2 regions of the Pseudoalteromonas sp. SM9913 genome follow, and region 2 is predicted to be linked to the other one. Evidence: predicted binding sites of a transcription regulator. Region 2 holds the regulator's gene; the other holds the start of a gene.
What was found. The regulator ArgR, encoded in region 2, controls arginine synthesis, uptake and breakdown. The targets are predictions, from matches to a motif close to ANTGAATANNTATTCANT.
Positions count from the first base shown of each region.

Region 1: a site for ArgR is predicted at 1,962-1,979, ahead of gltB (glutamate synthase large subunit). Genes of this name have one in related genera too.

Region 1 covers NC_014803.1:1,933,549-1,938,530, forward strand. Annotated here, with positions in the region: gene gltB (glutamate synthase large subunit) at 1-1,860, opposite strand, end outside; partial or broken gene PSM_RS08810 (efflux RND transporter periplasmic adaptor subunit) at 2,587-3,842, shown strand; gene PSM_RS08815 (ABC transporter ATP-binding protein) at 3,878-4,588, shown strand; gene PSM_RS08820 (ABC transporter permease) at 4,592-4,982, shown strand, end outside.
Region 2 covers NC_014803.1:2,871,661-2,876,642, forward strand. Annotated here, with positions in the region: gene mdh (malate dehydrogenase) at 49-981, opposite strand; gene argR (transcriptional regulator ArgR) at 1,197-1,664, shown strand; gene PSM_RS13190 (Dyp-type peroxidase) at 1,722-2,621, opposite strand; gene PSM_RS13195 (ABC transporter ATP-binding protein) at 2,661-3,713, opposite strand; gene PSM_RS13200 (ABC transporter permease) at 3,714-4,982, opposite strand, start outside.

The DNA.
Region 1 (4,982 bases), 940 kb from region 2:
ATTGTCATCAAAGTTACGATCCGTTAATACCAGCATAATACAGCCAGATGCGGCTTTTGCTTGTGCTTCATCACAGATGCGCTTAACCGCATTCTCAAGGCCTTCTTCTACGGTGTAAGTAATATCAATCTTACAATAGCTGTAATGCGCTTCATCGGCGTTAAGTAGCTGCTGCATATCAGCATACATTAAAATAGGCGTATCAAATTGCAGGCGTTTAGCGTGCCCTGTTGTTTCATTAAATACGTTTTGCTCACTGCCAATACACGTTGCAAGCGACATTACATGGTTTTCACGTAACGGATCAATTGGCGGATTAGTAACCTGAGCAAACTTTTGACGGAAATAATCATAAAGTGAACGGTGCCCTTCGCTCAGTACGGCAAACGGCGTATCGTCACCCATTGAGCCAGTGGCTTCTTGCCCATTTTCACCCATGACACGAATGACGCTGTCTAGCTCTTCGTTAGTATAGCCAAACATCTTTTGGTATTTGACAAGGGTTTCATCATCAAATGAGCGATTGCCCGCATCTTGCTCGGTAAGTGCTTCAAAAGGCGTTAATCGTTTAACGTTTTCTTCTAACCACGACTTATAAGGGTGGCGTGATTTTAAATCTTGGTCAATTTCATCTGAATGCCAAATTTTACCCAATTTAGTATCAATAACGAGGAGTTCGCCCGGGCCTACACGTCCTTTTTCTACCACCTCGTCAGCGGTGTAATCCCATATACCCACTTCAGAGGCTAAAGTAATAAAGCCATCTTGAGTAATAATATAACGCGCAGGGCGCAGGCCATTACGGTCTAGGTTACAGGCTGCAAAACGCCCATCCGACATAACAATCCCTGCAGGGCCATCCCACGGTTCCATATGCATCGAATTAAAATCATAGAATGCACGTAAGTCGTCATCCATAGCACGGTTTTTTTGCCATGCTGGCGGCACTAGCATGCGCATCGCACGGAATAAATCCATACCACCAGCTAAAAACAGCTCTAGCATATTATCGAGGCTAGATGAGTCAGACCCTGTTTCATTAACAAACGGCGCTGCGCTTTGTAAATCAGGAATAAGCGGCGAAGCAAATTTATAAGAGCGTGCACGGGCCCACTGACGGTTACCTTCAATAGTATTAATTTCACCATTGTGCGCTAAATAACGAAATGGTTGCGCTAAAGGCCAGCGAGGCTGTGTGTTTGTAGAGAAGCGTTGATGAAAAACACAAATAGCACTGGTCATGCGAATATCAGCAAGATCGAGATAAAAATTTGGCAAGTCAGCAGGCATCATTAAGCCTTTATAGATGGTGACTAGCCCAGATAAGCTCGCAATATAAAATGATTCATCATCCATCAAGCGCTTTTCTGCACGACGACGTGCAACATATAAACGTCGCTCTAAATCTTTAGAACGCCAACCTTCTGGCGCACTAATAAAAATTTGTTCAAACCCAGGCAATTGCTTTAGTGCTATAGGTCCTAACATTGATGGATCGGTAGGGACAACACGCCAACCTAAAATATTAAGCGTTTCTTTTTCTAGTTCTTCGCTTAAAACATCTTTAGCTGCTTGTGCTAATACCGGATCAGCATTGAGGAAAATCATCCCAACGGCGTAATTTTTACCTAAATGCCAATTATTTTCAGCAGCAATAGCACGAAAGAAGCTGTCTGGTTTTTGAAGTAACAAGCCACAACCATCACCCGTTTTACCATCAGCAGATATACCGCCGCGGTGCTGCATGCGATCTAAACCGGTGATCGCCGTACGGATGAGTCGGTGACTCGCTTGGTTATTAACTTGGGCTATTAAGCCAAAGCCACAATTATCTTTTTCTAGTTTTGAGTCATATAACATGGACCCCTCCCCTTGCTGCACTGTTAACGTGGATGAACGGCTCGACGATTTGCTAACAGACGATCAAAATTAGCGTTATTCCTAACCTGAGTCAATATCTTTCTGAATACATATTCATTATATTGAATATATTTCAACTTCATTAAAAATCATAAAATAATGCTAAATATTAACATTTGAGTAGATATTGGATCGAAAACTTTAATGACACCGGTGTTATTTTTAAGAACTTGTAAATAAAACCTCCTCACAACAGGCAGTTTACGTAAACGTAAAGTAGGCTTAAAATGAATAACTATTCACCAGATATCATTCCATCATTTTTGCTTTATTCGTAATACATCTAAACATGACATTTAATTACATCGACTTCTATTAGCACATAGTTTATTCAATGAATTTGCACGTTAGTCTTATGCTATGCATTAATTAACAACTTTCTTTGCTTTACGTTGAGGTAATCTCACCCCACAGCCAAATCAAAAAAGTGCCCGCAGCGGACACTTTTTATGTCCGCGGACACATAAAAAGAAAGTTTAAAAATAAAAAGTAATTAAATTCAACAAGATAAAAAATGGCACGCTATTCGAATATTCCATAACTATATAAATTTTGAGGGCATTTGAATGTTTACTATTGGCTTATTTTTAATTTCACCAATTATTCTGTTTATTGCCTCGCTAATGATTACTGTGTTTGAAAAACACTAAGCAAAGAGAACAAATAATGATTAAAGACACTAGCGGGCAAGACACGCAAATCTCACGACCTATAAATTTTAAAAAAACATATGGCTGTTTATATTTACTGTGGGCTTAGTTGCTCTATGTGTATATGCATTATTAAATACTGATCAAGAAGGTACTATCTCGGTTGATAGAGTAAGCCTACAAATAGCCACAGTGGTGCGCCAATCACTAATACGTGATGTTGCAGCCAGCGGTAAAATTGTAGCCGCCAGAGCACCAAAAGTTTACAGCCCTGAACGAGGCTTTGTTTCATTGAAGGTAAATGCTGGTGACTCAGTCAAACTGAATGATGTAATAGCCATGGTTGAGAGCCCCGAGCTCACAAACGAATTAAAGCAGCAACAGTCTGTTTTAGCTCGTCTTGAGGGCGAGCTACAACGTAAACACCTTGAGGCACGCCGCCAATCATTAAGCTTAAATAAAGCGCTTGATCTAGCACAAGTAGAATTAAACGCTGCCGATAGAGAAAATCGCAGAGCGACTTTGTCAATGCAAAAAAATGTGATCAGTCAAATTGATCATGAAAAAGCCATTGATGAGCTTACCCGTGCAAAACTTTCTTATAAACATGCAGAGCAAGAAGTTGAATTGTCCAAAGATACACTTGCTTTTGAACTACAGGCCGCTAAACGAGATGTCACTCGTCAACAACTGATTGTCGATGATCTACTTCGCAAAGTTAATAACTTAACAATTAAAGCCACTGTGTCAGGGATTGTAGGTAACTTACTAGTTCAACAAAGAGAAGCGGTAACACAAAGCCAACCACTAATGACTTTAGTTGATTTGAGCAATTTTGAAGCAGAACTACAAGTCCCTGAAAGTTATGCAAATGACCTTGGTTTAGGTATGGACGTAGAGATAACAATGGGCGCTAGCAAAGTGATGGGTACCCTTTCTGCCATTTCACCAGAAGTCAATAATAGAGAAGTCACAACACGTGTACGTTTTAACAAAGACATGACGGGCATCAGACAAAACCAACGATTAACCGCACGTATTTTATTAGAAAATCGTGACGATGTTTTACAGGTTAAGCGTGGGGCATTTTTACAACAAGGCGGCACACAGGTTTATAAAATTACCGGTGATACAGCTCAGCTCATTGATATTTCAATTGGTGCAACCAGCATTAATGCGGTTGAGTTAATTTCAGGGGTTCAAGCTGGCGATGAATTGATTATCTCAAGCTATAACAGTTTCAAACACACACACACGTTATTACTTCGCTAACAATCGCGTAGAACCAAATAATAAAAGGAAAAAGCATGTTAAAGATGAATAATATAAGTAAAGTATATCAAACTGAAATGGTGCAAACCCATGCATTACGTGACTTTAATCTGCACGTTGATGAAGGCGAATTTATTGCTGTAACAGGCCCTAGCGGGTCAGGAAAAACGACCTTTTTAAATATCGCTGGAATGTTAGAGCCCTTCTCCGCAGGTGAATACTTACTTGATGGAATTGATGTCGGTAAGTTAAACGATAATCAACGTGCAGATTGTCGAAATCAAAAAATAGGCTTTATCTTCCAAGGGTTTAATTTAATACCTGACTTAAACTTATATGAAAATATTGAAGTACCGCTACGTTATAGGGGTATTAAAGCCGCAGAGCGTAAACGTCGCATTGAAAAATGCTTAGAACAAGTTGGCCTTGCCTCTCGGGCAAAACATTTGCCACAGCAACTCTCTGGCGGACAGCAACAACGAGTGGCCATAGCACGGGCGCTTGCTGGCGAGCCACGATTTTTATTAGCCGATGAACCTACCGGTAATCTCGACAGCCTTATGGCTCGTCAAGTAATGGAGCTGCTTGAACAAATCAATCGCGATGGCGCAACCATTGTCATGGTCACCCATGATGCAGAACTTGCTCGGCGTGCCCCTCGAAATATTCAAGTTGTAGACGGTCAACTTGCTGATTTCACCTTGTACCAAGGTGCACAAAACCTTAAAAATGTTGCTGGAGCCTAAGCCATGCTTCTACATTACCTCGATTTAAGTTGGCGCAGCTTCAAGCGCACACCGTTAGTAAGCTTTTTAATGGTACTGGCGATTGCCATTGGTATTGGCATCACTATGACGAGTTTAAGCGTTTATCACATGATGTCAGCGGATCCCATTGCGCATAAAAGTAGCCAGCTCTATGCTGTGCAGTTGCAAGTAATGGATGATGGCCACACTTGGTGGACGTCTGATAACCTCCCGCTACAACTAACTTATCAAGATGCTGCAAACCTATATAAATCAGAGATAGGTGGCCAGCGTTTAAAAATGGTGCGCAGTGGATTCTCTGTTTACATAGACTCTGACACAGTAAAACCTTTTAGCCAAAGTGCGAGACTAACAACCCCAGAATTTTTTAATA
Region 2 (4,982 bases):
ATAAAAAAGCCTGCAAATAGCAGGCTTTTTATTGGTTAATTTTGGCTATTACGCCATAAAATCAACACCTTCTTTGATATCTTTTTTCAGCGTTTCAAGCATGTCATTTTTAGCTTGCTCTTCAAATGCGCTTAGAGTGCCGTAAGAAAGAATTTCTTCTACGCCATTTTTGCCTAAACGTACCGGGTGTGCAAAGTACTCTGCATCGCCATTTTCAACAGCAACGTATGCATAATCTACAACGTCTTCACCTTGTAAGCCTTTAACTAAAGACATACAAAAACGTGCTGCAGCAGCACCCATAGATAATGTTGCAGAACCACCGCCCGCTTTAGCATTAACTACTTCAGTACCTGCATTTTGGATACGAGGAGTTAGTGTAGCTACTTCTTCATCAGTGAAAGTAACACCTTCAACTTGAGAAAGTAACGGTAGAATGGTTGTGCCTGAGTGGCCACCAATCACTGGTACTTTAACACTTGCTACGTCTACGCCTTTAAGTTCAGCAATAAACGCTTCAGAACGGATCACATCTAAAGTTGTAATACCAAATACACGCTTAGCATCGTAAGTACCTGCTTTTTTGAATACTTCAGCAACAATAGGTACAGTTCCATTAACTGGGTTAGTGATAATACCTACAAGCGCTTTAGGACAGTTAGCAACAATGCCTTCTGCTAATGTTTTAATGATACCAGCGTTAACATTAAATAAATCTGCACGATCCATACCTGGCTTACGTGGCATACCCGCTGGGATTAAAACAATATCACAACCTGTTAATGCTTTATCTAGTGCATCTGCACCAAAACCTTCAACTTTTACATCTGTTGGGATATGAGAAAGGTCAACAGCAACACCAGGAACTACTGGCGCAACATCATATAGTGATAATTCTGAACCAGCTGGTAAGCCTGTTTTTAATAATAAAGACAACGCTTGACCGATACCACCTGCAGCACCTAATACAGCAACTTTCATTGGAATTCTCCGTGATTTGAGGAAGGAAATATTTGTGGTTTATAAGATAAAGAAATTAGCGACTAAAAACAAATTTATCCTGCCTATTTTAGCTATATTTTCGACCATAGTTGTAAACTTTGCTGTTTAAACGCAGCAAAACCTAAACAACTGCTGCATAAATATGCATTTTTGTGTAGAATTTGCAGTATCGACAACATAACTAATTAGACACTATGCAACCACAAGACAAACAAGAAGCATTGGTAAAAGCCTTTAAAGCACTTTTAAAAGAAGAGAATTTTGGCTCACAAGGCGAAATAGTTGACGCATTAAAAGAACAAGGCTTTGATAATATTAGCCAAAGTAAAGTGTCGCGGATGTTAAGTAAGTTTGGCGCGGTACGTACCCGCAATGCAAAACAAGAAATGGTGTACTGTTTACCTGCCGAAATGGGTGTACCAACCGCTAAAAGCCCGTTACGCCAGTTAGTTATTGACATTATGCATAACGAAATGATGATTATTATTCGCACCAGCCCAGGCGCTGCGCAGCTAATTGCCCGTTTACTTGACTCATTAGGTAAAGCAGATGGCGTATTAGGAACAATTGCCGGCGATGACACTATTTTTATTGCGCCAGCGAAAGTATCAGAAATAGACCTCACATTAGAGCGTGTGCGTATTTTGTTTGATACGGTTTAAACTCGTTTGGTTATCACTGTTACGGCTATACTAATACGTAGCCGTTACTGGCTTGTTTTATAGCTGCTTTAGAAATCGCACTGAGGGTGCAAAAAACGCAGAGCCCATATCTGCTTGAGTAAAATCAAGCCAATGGTCGTAATACTCCCCCTGCCCTAATCGGCTATTGAGTACTTTCTCGAACGCATCCCCTTTAGCCGAGCACGTAATCATTAACATCCCCTGCTCATACACGTCGCCATAAGGCATACTTTGATTTAGTAATAATGCTTGCCCCTGTTCATCTTTTAATTCACTTCGGGTTGCATGGCTGCTTTCAAGTGCGGGGCTTATTAGGGTATTGTCGAGACGAGTACGCCCCATTATTTGTTCTTGTTCTTGCAACGACAAGTGCTGCCATAACGTTAAGTCATGCTTATAGCGCTGAACATGAATATAGCTGCCTTGATCTTCAAAGCTATCAGGCTTATTAACGAGGGCCGTTACCCGTTTTTGACGACCATGCGGAGTATCGCCCGCATAAATAAAACCATTAAAATCACGGCCATCTAAAAAACGAAAATTTCGAATTTGCTCCACCAGCTCAACATCAGGGTTGAAAAGTTTTAATATTTGCAATGCAAACAGGTGGTTTACATCTTCTCTGTCTGAGCGGATTTGTACAAATAAATCGCATGGCCTTGCACTCATCACAAAATCGCTATGGGTGATATTAGGAAAGCTTTGCAGCTCACTTGGCATATAATCAGGCAGAATGTGTGGCCAATATTGCGCGCCAATGGCGACCATACAAGAAAGCATAGATTCAGAGAATTGATCACTAAACTCATCTTCAATATCGCTCACTTTTTTAAGCTTAGCGCGAAGTGATTCGTCGTGACCATCAAGTACATTAAAAAATAAGTGCAAACCGTGTAAGTTTGCTTCAGCACAAATCCCTGATTGCGCTTGCGCCATTGTCATTCCTTACTTTTTAGAGCAAAACACAGCGATTAATTACGATTCAAAAAAATTCACCGTGTGCGGTTTTATTTTTATTATAACCTGTTCATTAATTTCAAATGACTGGCCATACTGGGCTGCAACTTCTATTTCTTGCTCATCAATAACCACAGTGTATACATAAGCGGAGCCAATAAAGCGACTACTTAATATACTAACCCGCTCAGATTGCTGTTGCGTATCGTTATTACTAACAAGTTCAAGTTGATGCGGACGCACATAAATAACGCCCTTATCCGCCACGCCATGCTGCTGTGGCTGTATTGATTCAACCACCCCAAACTGCGTTTGATATTCAGTGGCGGTTAATGCGGTTGCGCTTAAGTATATGCCCTGACCCAGAAACTCTGCAACCTCCTTTGAACGCGGTTTAGCAAAAAGCTGTTCTGGCGTACCTTGCTGCGCAATTTTACCTTGGTGCATAACCGCAAGCATATCTGAAAAAGCAAACGCCTCTTCTTTTGAGTGAGTAACAAACACAGCCGATACTTGCTGCGCCTTAATAATGCGCCTAATGTCGGCAATTAACTCAAATCGTACTTGGGTATCAATATTAGAAAATGGCTCGTCAAGTAACAGTAAGCTAGGTTTATAAGCTAATGCGCGTGCAATCGCTACTCGCTGCTGTTGCCCACCAGAGAGTTGATGAGGGAATCTATCGGCGCAGCCTACCAAGTGTACCAGCTTTAGCATTTCACTTACGCGTGCGTGTTTATCTGCTTTGCTCATGCCGCTTAGCCCAAACGCAATGTTATTAGCCACCGTTAAATGCGGAAATAACGCATAGTCTTGAAACATCATGCCAATATTACGATGCTCAGGTGAAACAAACGTATTAGCATCACTGACTAGCTTACCATCAATAAATACCTGCCCTTGTTTGGCTTCAATTAATCCTGCAATGGCTTTTAGTGTGGTGGTTTTACCGCAGCCACTGGCTCCGAGTAAACACACTATTTCGTCTTTACCTAAGGTTAAATCTAAATTATCTATCACCTTAATCCCGTTATATGCATAGCTCACGCCTTGTAAAATCAAACTACTCATTTAGCTACGTTGCTCCATTGAACGGTTAATAAAATATAACGGAATAAACCCCACCACCACAATAAACAAAGCCGATATAGAGGCCAGCTCTAATTGTTCATCGCTTACATACTGAAACACATGAGTTGCTAAGCTTTCAAAATCAAAAGGCCTTAACAACAAAGCTGCGGGTAGCTCTTTCATACACTCAATAAAGACCAATAAACCGGCGGTTAATAAGCCTCGGCGTAATAAAGGTAAGTGCACTAAGCGTAATGTGCGCCCTTGGCTTTTTCCCATTGACTGGCTTGCCATATCAAGGGAGGGACTAATGCGTGAAAAGCTCGACTCAATAGCTCCGTGTGCAACGGCGTAAAACCGCACTATATAAGCAAAAATAATAGTGAGTAAGCTGCCAGTAAGTAATAAACCAATATCTAAATCATAAGGAGCTAAAGTGCGGTTGATAGTATTTTCTAATAGGGTGAGTGGCAACAATACCGCTATCGCTAATACTGTGCCGGGTAACGCATAGCCCGTACTGGCCAAACGCCCGGGTATTAATGGATTTGTTTGTTTAGCAATGCGCTGATAAAACACCACTAAAACACTCAGTATAATAGTCACCACACTGACTACAGCCGCCACTTTTAAACTTTGCCATGCATAGCTAAAAAACTCACTATTCCATGCTTGATCAAAATACATAACTGCATATTTGAGCAATACAACCATCGGAATAATAAACGAAATAATTAAAATAAAGCTACAAAACCCAGTTGCTAGCCACGCAGACTTGCCTTTGAGGATATAAAGCGCCTCGCTGTTCACGCTCGATTGACGCTCAAACACCGCTTGGTTACGACGACTAAAACGCTCGGTGATCAATGCTAAGAACAGCAATAACAACATCACCCCTGAAATTTTTGCTGCTGCAGTTAATGAATAATAGCCAAACCAGGTATCGTATACGGCAGTGGTTAATGTACTGACAGCAAAATAGCTTACGGTGGCAAAATCAGCCATGGTTTCCATGCTGATCAAAGCAAGTGCCGCTACAATGGCACCACGGGATAATACAAGGCTGACTTTAAAAAAGCTTTTCCATGCATTTAGCCCCATTAACTGACTGGCTTGGACTAACTTAAAAGATTGTTCTCGCAGTGCAGTTTTAAAAATTAAATATAAATACGGGTAGAGTACCAGCGCAATCATAACAATAGCCCCTGGTAAGGTGCGTATATCAAAAAACCAGTAATCACTTGGCGACTGCCAACCAAACCACTCTCT